Regions from separate parts of the Lysinibacillus sp. FSL K6-0232 genome, predicted to be linked through region 1. Evidence: riboswitches for the same ligand, from Rfam matches in the RefSeq annotation. Region 1 holds a riboswitch; the other holds the start of a gene.
The links. Region 1 has a riboswitch for cobalamin ahead of MHB42_RS08785 (ribonucleotide reductase N-terminal alpha domain-containing protein). Riboswitches for the same ligand answer to the same signal wherever they lie in the genome.
Positions count from the first base shown of each region.

Region 2: it holds a riboswitch for cobalamin, as region 1 does, so the genes downstream of both, MHB42_RS12710 (DUF4430 domain-containing protein) here and MHB42_RS08785 (ribonucleotide reductase N-terminal alpha domain-containing protein) in region 1, are expected to answer to the same signal.

Region 1 covers NZ_JBBOYW010000001.1:1,798,784-1,804,644, forward strand. The annotation lists gene MHB42_RS08750 (histidine phosphatase family protein) at 1-46, shown strand, start outside; gene MHB42_RS08755 (bifunctional adenosylcobinamide kinase/adenosylcobinamide-phosphate guanylyltransferase) at 50-610, shown strand; gene cobS (adenosylcobinamide-GDP ribazoletransferase) at 631-1,407, shown strand; gene MHB42_RS08765 (histidine phosphatase family protein) at 1,380-1,976, shown strand; gene MHB42_RS08770 (bifunctional adenosylcobinamide kinase/adenosylcobinamide-phosphate guanylyltransferase) at 1,928-2,332, shown strand; gene MHB42_RS08775 (ECF transporter S component) at 2,334-2,831, shown strand; gene MHB42_RS08780 (hypothetical protein) at 2,828-3,511, shown strand; cobalamin riboswitch at 3,600-3,789, shown strand; partial or broken gene MHB42_RS08785 (ribonucleotide reductase N-terminal alpha domain-containing protein) at 3,947-5,248, shown strand; gene MHB42_RS08790 (hypothetical protein) at 5,390-5,861, shown strand, end outside.
Region 2 covers NZ_JBBOYW010000001.1:2,603,960-2,609,820, forward strand. The annotation lists gene MHB42_RS12705 (S-layer homology domain-containing protein) at 1-3,398, opposite strand, end outside; gene MHB42_RS12710 (DUF4430 domain-containing protein) at 3,478-4,203, opposite strand; cobalamin riboswitch at 4,379-4,579, opposite strand; gene spoIIP (stage II sporulation protein P) at 4,852-5,694, opposite strand; gene gpr (GPR endopeptidase) at 5,793-5,861, opposite strand, start outside.

The sequences.
Region 1 (5,861 bases):
GCTTGTGAAAGAGATTGGCAATATCCAGCATTTACAGGAGGTGTGAGAAATGCCACTTATTTTTATAGCAGGCGGTGTGCGCAGTGGTAAATCCCAATTTGCTGAACAAATGGCAGCACGCTATTGCCAAGCACAGCGGTTTATTTATCTTGCCTCTGGTGTTGCCTTGGATCAGGAGATGCAGCAGCGCATTTTACGTCATCAGGCAGATCGGCAAGCACAGCCTATACATTGGCACACGGTGGAGGCCCCCTCTGCAATAGCGGATGCGCTTGCTGAATGCAAGGCTGGCGATATTGTGCTATGGGATTGTGTTACAACATGGCTGGCAAATATTTTTTATGAGGGCTTTGATGATGGTACACCTTGCTTTGCACAGCCAGGCTGCTTAGATAACAAGCTTGCACAGGTCAAGCAGGCAATCGAGGCATTGCTAGCACAAGATATTGTGCTGCTTGTTGTGTCGAATGAGCTGTTTGATGAGCCGCCCTATGCAAGCCATGAGGTGGAGCTTTATCGACAAACGCTGGGGCAATGCCATCAATGGTTTGTCGCTACCGCACAAGAAGCCTATGAAATCCATTATGGTATTGCGAAAAGATGGAAGTAATCGAGAAGGAAGGCAAAAAAATGAAAACGATATGGTCTAGCCTACTGCTAGCATTTCAATTTTTTACGGTATTGCCTGTACAGAAAGAGCTGCCATTAAATAGAGCCACCATTACAGGGATGTTTGCCTGCCTACCGTGGATAGGGGCTTTGATGGGTGCAACTGTAGCCGTTGTTCTTTACGGTCTAACACAGTGGACGGCAAGCAGTGATATACTGCTAGCCTTTATTGTGCTGGGGCTCTTTGCCTTATGGACAGGTGGCTTGCATTTAGATGGCTTTATTGATATGGGGGATGCTTATTTTTCGTATCGGGATCGTGAGAAGCGGCTGGAAATTTTAGATGACCCACGGGTGGGGGCATTTGGTGTATTAGCTGTGCTATTTTTATTATTAGGGAAGTTTGTTATTTTGCATGAGCTTTTTGTCCAACAGCAATTTGCTCTATGGATGGCTGTATTCGTACCTTTTTTAACAAGGATTGGGATGAGCCTTTATTTTTTATCGCTGAAATGTGCGAAGGATAAAGGGCTTGCCTATTATTTTCAATCACATATTCATGCAAAGGCATTAACAGGCTGGATGCTAGTATCTCTTATACTGGGGCTAGCGCTTGTACTCGTGATCACAAAGCTGTCAATCGTGCCTGTTATACTTGTAGTGGTGCTAGCGCTGGCCTTGCTGCTATTTCGCCAGTTTACTGTGCGTAATTTTGGCGGTGTATCAGGTGATTTACTGGGCGCTTCAATTGAAGGAATGGAGGTTGTGCTATGGGTGACATTGTTACTGTGCGCTTAATTCGGCATGCACCAACAACTGCCAATATAGAAAAACGCTATCTTGGCTGGACGGATGCACCATTGGCTAATCCAATGGCACTCACTGTAATTGATGATACCGTTCAACAAGTGTATGGCAGTGATTTACAGCGCTGTCAAACAACAGCGTCGTATTATTTTCCAAATGCCAGCTATTGTGCAGATGCAAGATTGCGAGAAATGCATTTTGGGGCATTTGAAGGCAAGACCTATACGGATTTACAGGCACAGCCCCAGTATCGTGCATGGCTCGATGACCCTGACCAGACGCCACCGCCGCAGGGCGAGCGCTTTAAGGCATTTACCGCGCGTGTACTAGATGGCTTTTATGCTTTGCCAAAGGATGAGGATCACTATTATCTTGTCGTTCATGGTGGAGTGATTCGTGCCTTGCTTGTAGCATTTGCTCCAACGGAACAGCCCTTTTGGTCGTATCAGGTGTCGCATGACCAGCAATTTATTTTAACATTTACGCGTAAGGCTTGGGAGGAGGGAGCAAGATGCATATCTTTATTGGTGGAGCCTATAATGGCAAAACCGACTATGTAATGCGTTACTATCAACAGCAGCACGTTGTACTGGTGGATGGTGCAATACCAAAGGAAGCGCCAGCGTGTGACGTGCTGGTGCTGAAAAATTTAGAAAAATGGCTGGTAACACAGTCGTTAGAGGATGATTCGCCACTTATTCAAACGATGCTGACAGAGCTACGGCAGCTAGCGCAGCAATGTACATTGGCGGTGATTGTGACAGATATGGGGCGTGGCGTTGTGCCAATGGACAAGCAGGCACGGCTATTACGGGATACCTGTGGTCGCTTCTATCAGGCTTTATTTGCGGAAGCGGAGCAGGTTGTTCGCATTTGGTATGGCATTGGTGAGTCTATTAAGGAAAAGAGGGAATGACATGGAGCGACAAAAGCTGGTGAAATGGGTACTGGCAGCAATGGTTGCAGCAATTTGTGCGGTGGGGGCAATGATTAAAATTCCATTATTTATCATGCCAACGGTTGCGCTTGACTCAGCGCCTGCCTTTTTAAGTGTTGTTTTTTTATCGCCTGTGCTAGCGGGAGCGGCAGGACTAATTGGGCATTTTATAACAGCATTAACAGCAGGCTTTCCACTAGGTCCGTTGCATCTTATTATTGCTGCTGAAATGTTTGGTGTTGTGTGGCTTTTTGGGGTGATGCATAGAAGGGGGATGCATGTTTGGAAATGGCCTGTTGCCTTTCTGCTAAACGGTGTAGCTGCACCATTGCCGTTTTACTTTATCATTAGCCCAGCATTTTTCTGGGGAGCGCTTGCCAGCATTTGTGCGGCAACAGCGATTAATTTAGTGATAGCTGCTATCGTTATGCCTGTATTAACAAAGGTTTTAGTGCGCAAGGAAGGTAGCCTATTATGAGAAATGCCATACAGGTAGGAAGCCTTATTGCGACAATGGATAATGCGGCAGCCATCGGGCAAAAGCCACAGGATATTGTAGCAGCATCAGATACATTGACAGCCTATATGACAGCGCGTGTTACCTTTTTAGAGCAGCTTGCCGCACAGGCTTTGCCTACGCATATTTTGCTGGCGAATTTTTCGGGAGATGCCGCATGGTCACGTTATCTAGCAGGGATACAGCAAGTTTTTGAGGAAGCAGGGCTTGCCTGCCCTACCATTGCTGGGAGCACAGAATCCAATATGCCAACTAGTCAATCAGGCTTAGCTATTACAATGCTTGGGGAGCCACAGCAGCGTGCAGCCTTTCAGCGTGAACGGCTGAGCTGGTATACATATGGCTTACCGCTTGTGGGGGCAGAGGTACTAGCACAGCCTGAGGATGTTGCACAGCTTCAGCCGATTTTTCAAGCATGGCAGTCAGAAATTGTGCAGCAAGTATGGCCTGTTGGGTCAAAGGGGCTACAGGGGGAATATAGCCGTCTTTTTGGACAGATGGTTGTGGACAGTCCGTTGGATGCAACTAAATCAGCAGGCCCATGCACCGTTCTTTTACTTGGTATAGACCCAGCAAAAGAGCAGCAGGCACAAAAATTTTTCCCTAGAAATTTTGCAAAACTGCATTGCCATCGGGCTTGAGTTGAGCCAAAGCATAACAAGGGGCAAAACACCTATTGCAACCCTAAACACAATATGTTAGATTTGTTTAGGAATCAAAACACTATATATAGTATGTTGGACAAACGGTACCAAGATGGTTTAAAAGGGAATTCGGAGCAAGTATGCTTGTAAGCCGAAGCTGTCCCCGCAACTGTACGTGCTGACAAATAATCAAGGAGCCACTGTTTTTTTAATGGGAAGGCGATTATTTGGAGGAAGCATAAGCCAGGAGACCTGCCGCATTGTTCAAGACAGCAACACATTCTTCGGGGATTGAGAAGTGGAGGCGAGAGATTTGCACACGGCTTTTGTGTGCTTGTCCTTCATTTCCATTTCCGATTGTACAGCGATTATGCAGCCGATTAATGTTGCGTAATCGCTTTTTTATGTTGCTGGAGGAAAGGGAGAGAATAGATGACAACGCAAATTGAACAGCAAATAGCTAAGCTACAACAACGTTACACGGAGGATGAACTGGAAAGCTTTGTGAGATTATCGGATCGCTGGCTACGCAAAAATGATAATGCTACATTTGACGCATGGGCGGATGCAATGATTTTACAGGCGCTTAGCTTGATAGATGAGGAGGAGCCCTACTGGACATTTGTGGCTGCACATCTTTACTTAGAAAAATTATACAATCAATTTGCAGCACAGCGTGGTGTTGCACCAACGGATGTGTATCAAGCATTCCCAGCACAGCTTGCACGATATACAGAGGCTGGCTTGTATCATAACAGCTTAACAGCTAAATATAGTGCACAGGAGCTACAGCAATTAACAAGCTATTTAGACGCTAGTCGTGACGAGCTATTTACATATATCGGCTTAAAAACATTAATGGATCGCTATGTTGTGCGTGATTATACGAAAACGCCTGTGGAGCTTCCTCAGGAGCGCTGGATGGTCATTGCCATGACATTAATGCAGGATGAAACAGAGGACCGTTTAGCAAAGGTGCAAGAGGCTTATTGGGCGATGAGTAATTTATATATGACAGTCGCAACACCAACATTATCGAATGCTGGGAAAACACATGGTCAGCTTTCTAGCTGCTTTATTGACACAGTCGATGATAGCCTGCAAAGCATTTATGATACTAATACCGATGTGGCGACATTATCAAAATATGGCGGTGGTATCGGTGTTTATATGGGAAAAATTCGTAGCCGTGGCTCAGCCATTAAAGGCTTTAAGGGCGCATCCAGTGGTGTGCTACCGTGGATTAAGCAGCTCAATAATACAGCCGTTTCAGTTGACCAGCTTGGACAACGCCAAGGAGCTATCGCTGTTTATTTAGATGTTTGGCATAAGGATGTTTTTACATTTTTAGATTTACGCCTAAACAATGGGGATGAGCGTTTACGTGCCCATGATATTTTTACAGGGCTATGCATACCAGATATTTTTATGGAAGCAGTGGAGGCACGTGAGGATTGGCATTTATTTGACCCGCATGAAGTACGTGAGGTGATGGGCTTCTCCTTAGAGGATTCCTACGATGAAGCAAAGGGAAATGGCTCCTTCCGCACGAACTATGCTGCATGTGTGGCAAATCCATTATTAAGCCGTGAAGTCGTACCAGCCATTGATATTATGAAGCGAATTATGCGCTCACAGCTCGAAACAGGTGTGCCGTTTATGTTCTACCGTGATGAAGTGAACCGCATGAATCCGAATCAGCATGAAGGCATGATTTACAGTTCGAATTTGTGTTAATTGTAGCACCTTCAATCAGAAATGGTTGTCGAAAACTCCGTTAAACGGGGAAAGTCACTCAGTGATAACCCACCGTGCTAAATCTTTTGATTAAATATTTGGAGTTTTATATAATAGAACAAATATTCTGTTTTAGGAGTGATTGATATTTCTAAAGAATATGGGTTCATATATGTAACAACAAATAAATTAAATGGTAAAAAATATATTGGGAAATGTATTTATGATCGAGTAAATAACTGGGAAAATTACTTAGGATCAGGAGTATATTTGAAAAGAGCCATAAAAAAATACGGTAAAGAAAATTTTGAGAGAGAAATTATTTGTAATGCTTATTCTGAAGAAGAATTAAATCAATTAGAAGAGTTTTACTTGAATTACTTTGATGTTGTTAATTCTACTGAATATTATAATATTAAACTTACTTCAATTGGTGGAGATATCTTTACTTTTAACCCAAATAAGGAAGCTATAAGAAAGCAAAGAACTGAGCAAATGACTGGCAAAGGCAATCATCAATTTGGCAAGCCTAAAACAAAAAAAATGATTGAATCAGTGAAAAAGGCCAACTCAAAGTGTGTCATAATTGATAGTGTTGAATATGAATCAG
Region 2 (5,861 bases), 810 kb from region 1:
CCTGCTTTTGTAAATAAAACAATTTCGCCATCCACAATTTTATGTGGAACAGGTTTATATTCGTCACCTACAAGCTGTAAAACAACGCTGTTTGGCTTTAGATCGTTGGCTGGTAGCGTTACTTTTAAATACTCCTTTCCTAAAGAAATGGGCTTTAAATTTCCTTGCTTTGTTTCAATACCAAATGTCACTGTAAATTGTTGTTGTCCTGTCTCTTTCGTTACAGCAGCAATGATGTTCTCGGATTCAGCAAGTTTAATTCCAGCAAATACAGAAGTAGCCACCTCTAATTTAAATTGGTTTTCCTTCTGAATCACAAGTTTTTGAATATTTTTATCCATGTATTCTTGAATATTTTGAGGTGTAAGCACGACTTTATTAGCGTTTTCTTCAATCGTAATTTCGACCACTGAGCTATCTTCCTTCTCTTTGTTACTTTCATTCTTAGATTCTTCTATACACTCTTCATCTGTACATGGCTTTTCTTCTAACTCCAGACAATTTTCTGTTGCTTCCTCAGCACATTGTTTTTTCTCTTCTTCAACAGCGAGTTTATCCTCTATTCCTTCCACATAGCCACCAATATCTTTTCCTAAATCAGTTGTGTATAGCCATTCAACAGCATCATTTGGAGAGAGTGTGTAATTGGCTGCTGAGTATGAAGGATATTTGCCATTGACCCGGTACATCCACCCACTTAAAGGACCACGATCGAATTCATAAAGCCCCGCAATACCATCTACATATATGCCATATTCTGTTTGACGATAGCTTAGGGCAACCCCGTTTTCTTCTGCTGCTCGTTGTAAAACATCAAAAGCAGTTTCACCAGCAAATAACTTAGTTGCTGTCGGTTTTAATGGAACTTCAGATGACGAAATTCGTATGGAAACCGTTGCATAACCAATTTCTTCAGAAGGAACAGATGGCTGATTGCCATTGTTATCAGGAGGGGAAGGCTCCTCGTCATCATCACCATCTCCGTCCTTATCCCCTGGAGTTGATGGTCGATCTTTCGTATCTGACATATCATAAAGCGCCGTTTGTCCACTTAGTAGACGGTTGTAGGCTGCTAATGTATAACCAACTTGCACGGTTCCCATGCCATCTGCTTTCGATTGGCTATGGATATGCTTAAAGCCACCATCACCAGCGCTAAATGTCATCATATTAGCAATAACTTTATTAAAGCGAGGGTCTTTGTTGGCATCAATGCCCAAGCTAGCAAGGGCGGTAACAACTTGAGCAGCACTTTCAGCAGCTTCAGAACTGCCTGCCGTCGATATATAGCCACCATTCGCTGTTTGGATAGCTGCCAATTTAGCTATTGCTCGATTCGTGACAGCTGCCACATCCGATCTGTTTTGATAGGGTGCTAATGCCTGAAGCACCATGCCTATCATATCTGGATCAGCTACACTTCCACTCCATGCAAATCCCCCGCTATTTTGAATTTCCTTAGATAAAATATGCTGAATTAATTTATCCCGCGTTGTTGTTGCAGTTGCAGGTAGTTCAAACCCCCATGTATCCAGTGCAATTAATGAATAAATGGTTGCGTTTATTCCTTGCCCTGTAATAAAGCTTAGATCTGCTAATCTATCGACTAAATTATAGCCAGCAACATCTGTCGGGTCTTTTCCAATTGCTGTAAGAGCTATAATAACGCGAGCCCAGTCTGTTGCTTGCTTATCTATTTCACCATTCGTGGCTTTTACATGGTTTACAATATTACGATAATATTGATCATAGTAAGTTGCATACTTCGCAGAATGATCACCGCGAGCCAATGTTATTATTGTCCATTCGTACCCATAACTAGGATTGTTTAAATTTTTTGTTAAATATTCTGCAACAGCGTTATATGTATCAACTGTTGGCGGCTGTAATTGTATAAGACGCTTTTGTAAAGCCTCTAGCTTAGCATAGTTTGTTACTAGGTCTTTATGAATCGCTAGTAATTGGTCATAGGCTTGTTGAGCTTCAAATATTTTTAGATAATCAGCCCAAATAAGTTCTTCTACAGAAGGAAGTGCATCAATTTTGGCAATAACTTGATTAATATCGCCCTCTGCATTAATTATTTTCTCCTTTTCAAGGAGGTCATTATAGTTTGATACTTTTGTATGCAGATTATTAGGATCTTTTATCTTCTTCAAGCCATCATATGCATCTTTTGCTGCTTTTAATTGATCTTTTACTAAGGGGCTATTAATATCAATAGCATCAATTAATAATTCAACATATTTAACTTCTTTATCAAAAAGTTCCTGTTTATTTGTTACATAATTAGTAAATGGCAATGTTATATTCAGCGATGGGGGCAGATTCGGGTCAGCATAGCGACTAATTATGTTACTATATTTTTTTCTTGCATACTCTAGTTGCTCTTTTATTACTGGATTGATTGTTAAATCTTCTATTTTAGGTAGTACATCGATAGCAAGAATGGCATATTTAACTTCTTTATATGCCAAAGTATGATCAAATGTTTCTATTCTTAGATCTGTTGGTTTCCAACGATCAGATTGACCAAGATCGAAAAGAGATAGGTACACCTTACGAATTTCATCTAGCTTAGCACTAAGTTCTTCATCTAAAGCTGTTATCTGATTAACAGGAGGAGTGTAGTTGGCTGGCTCTTCCATATATTTGATAAAATATTCAGTAGCTTTCTCTAGTAACACACTAGTTTTATAAGGTGTTTTGTTTAATATATTTCGATTTGATTGGCTTAGCGCTTTTTCTTTCTGTTTAATCGTAAGCAATTGCTGATAGATCGTTTCAGTTGGCTCTAATTCATCAGGCAGTGCGATAATTAAATCGATTATTTCCTTTACTGCCTCTGGAACAACGTGGGCTTTAATTGTTTTAGATATCGCACCTATCGTAACAGTAATTTCTGTATCTCCAATAGCAATGCCTGTTACGAGCCCGTCACCATCAACTGTCGCAATGTTGGGCTTGCTTGAAGACCATACAACTGTAGCACTATCATCTGTTGTTGTGTTAGTTACAGTAAATGGATATGTTTCTCCTTCTAATAATAATAAAGGCTCCTCTGTATTTAGCTGAATCTCACTAACTGAGAAGGGCGCAAATTCCATTGCATCATTTAGTGGTATAGGATGCTCTAGTTCGGCTTCATTCTCAGATTCTATAGGATTATCTAGTTCTGCCGAATTGTCTAGTTCTGTTTCATTATTAGATTCTATCGTATTATCTTGCTCTGGTGAATCATCAAGTTCAATATCGCTAATATCAGTAGTATCTTCTATAATTGGATCGAATATTTCTCCTTCAAAATGCTGTGCTTTTACAGCGATGGATGGAGAAAATAGCGACAATATTAAAATAAAGATAACTGCTATATGTAGCTGCTTTTTCCATATAGCCATGTAAAGTTCACTCCCTCTATCAAATAGTTAAATACTGACAAGATGGAAGAATTCACCTTATCAGTATTAATTTACCTAGCTATTGGACGTCCACTTCAAGTGGCTCGCTTGCTGAATTACCAAATAATGCGTTAGCAGAGGCTGTAATCGTAATAGTGCCTTCTTCCGCTTGACCTGCAAATGTAATAACAGCTTGTTGGCTTGTATTCACAGTAACAGACTGAGCTGTTAATGCTGTTGTACCCGTGTCAATTGTCCAATTTGCTAAATTCGAAGCAGTCCCCGTATTCAATAAATCACCAGTTAAATTTACCGTAACAGATGGATTTATATCATCTACAGCAACTGTGCTCGGCGTGTTTAGCTGAGCCCATGTAGTGTAATACACATGAACTTCATCATTCGGAGCTAATACGTAAGCACCTAAGCCAACTGTTGGGCTAATATCATTTACTGTATATACCCAGCCATCCCAGCCATTTAAGCTCCCTGCAGCCAGTCCATCAATTGATTCAAGGTATGGCCCATACACAGGATGAACAGTTACTACATAGGGTTTGTTATTGTCTTGTAGTACTTGTTCTAAAAGCTCTAGCGCCGTTGTCCCTGCTTCAACATCCTCAATTGTTTCTGGCACAATAGTTGTACCGTATAAACCATCAATAGATAATGTAACATCAAATGTTGTTGCTTGTTGTTCTTGGTTTACAGGCTGTAATACTGCGGCACTTGCTGTTGGTGATACAAGCGAAACTGCTAAAAGCAGGGCAAACGCTAATTGCCACCATTTCTTGAAAATCTTCATTTGCAAAACCTCCTATTTTATTATTTCGTGAATGTTCTTGCTATTAACTCGAAAAAGAAAAAGATGCTTCTCCCAAAAAGGGGGGAAGCATCTAATGGAAAACAGAAAAAAGGCGTAAAATACAGTTTGCCTGTCCGTCTATTTGCCGTAAGTTCTCCTAGCTTCCGAAGAGAGTTAATACGATGAAATAAAGGCAGGTCTCCTGGCTTGTGTATCCTAAAATCAGCACCTTCCCATCTACTGGAGGCATTTTTCCTCGTTCGACAGTGGTATTACGCTGTAGTCATCTACACTTACAGTTGCGGAAACAGCTTCGGTTTTGCACCGAATTCCCTATTAAGCTCTATAAAAGAGCACCTTTATTCTGCAATTGCTATTCACTTATTAGAAAGTATAGCACAAATTCCTTATTTTCAAAATATTATAATAAAAAAGAAAAAATGTTGGAAAAGTTTACTTATATTTCACCCTTTTGTAGCGATTCTATTCATTAGTGACAGTATAATAATCTTTTTGATTAGTAGAAACGTACATAGTTGTTTTTTTAATACACCTATAAAAAATGGCTTACACTAAGTAATTAACCGAAAAAAGCCAGTGGCGCAGTTAACAGCGCGGCACTGACTTAATATTCCCTTTACTATATAGTTATTTTTTTGTATCATTAACAAATGCTTTGGCGATTGCCTTTCCTAAAACAGCAATTGTACGATTGACCTCTTCCTCTGTGTTACCAATGCCACCGATTTCTACAATCATCATTTGCTTCGCTAAATCTTGATTGTAGCGGCCATCAACGCCATCACCACTTTTGGAAATAACGCCTTTTGATATTTTTGGCACAATGGCATTTAATGTGGATGATAGGCTTTCAGCATAGGCAGTATTCCAGCGGAAATTTGCATGCTCTGCACCAACAACGATTGCAATTTTCGCGTAGTTTTCACCATTATACCCAACTGTTGTAAGATCATGTTTTAATGAATCACGATGTAAATCTAGTATTAAATCATAGCTATTTGTTTCTAAATGCTTACTTAAATGTGGTCGCATCACATTATAGGATTCATGATAGCCCTTGCCTGCTTGCTTTAACTCTTTCATCACATCTACATTTAATACGTCCGTTTTCAAGCCATTGACATTAAAATGATTCACAATCTTATCCTGCATGCTTAAAATATTAATTGTTTCATGAGAGGTCGCTATCTTACCACTTGCAGCTTTCACGATTGGCTCATATGCTTCATGTGAATGCGTAAACAACACTAACACTTTAAAGGGATCAGCATCTGCTTCAGGCTCTTTTGTTTGTTCAAGCGCATTTTGTTCAGCTAAATTGGTAGCGGCAAACACGACTTGTTTATCTTCTGGTTGTTTCGTCGGAGTCGATGCTTGCTTGTTGAACGGAAGTTGCCCAGCAATGACAGGTAATACGAAAAAGAACAATAATATACCAAATGACCATTGTAGTTTTTTTAGCAAAGTCACACCCTCCTCCCCTTATCGTATGGAGGGGGTGTGGCGTTTAGAACGAAAAAATTTTTCTTGTTTTTCGCATAAATTATAGTAGCTTTAGACGATTGTTGTTATAAATCGCTTGCCCAATTCATTAGCATAGAAGCGACTAATTTTGCATAGCGATCAACCCAATAATC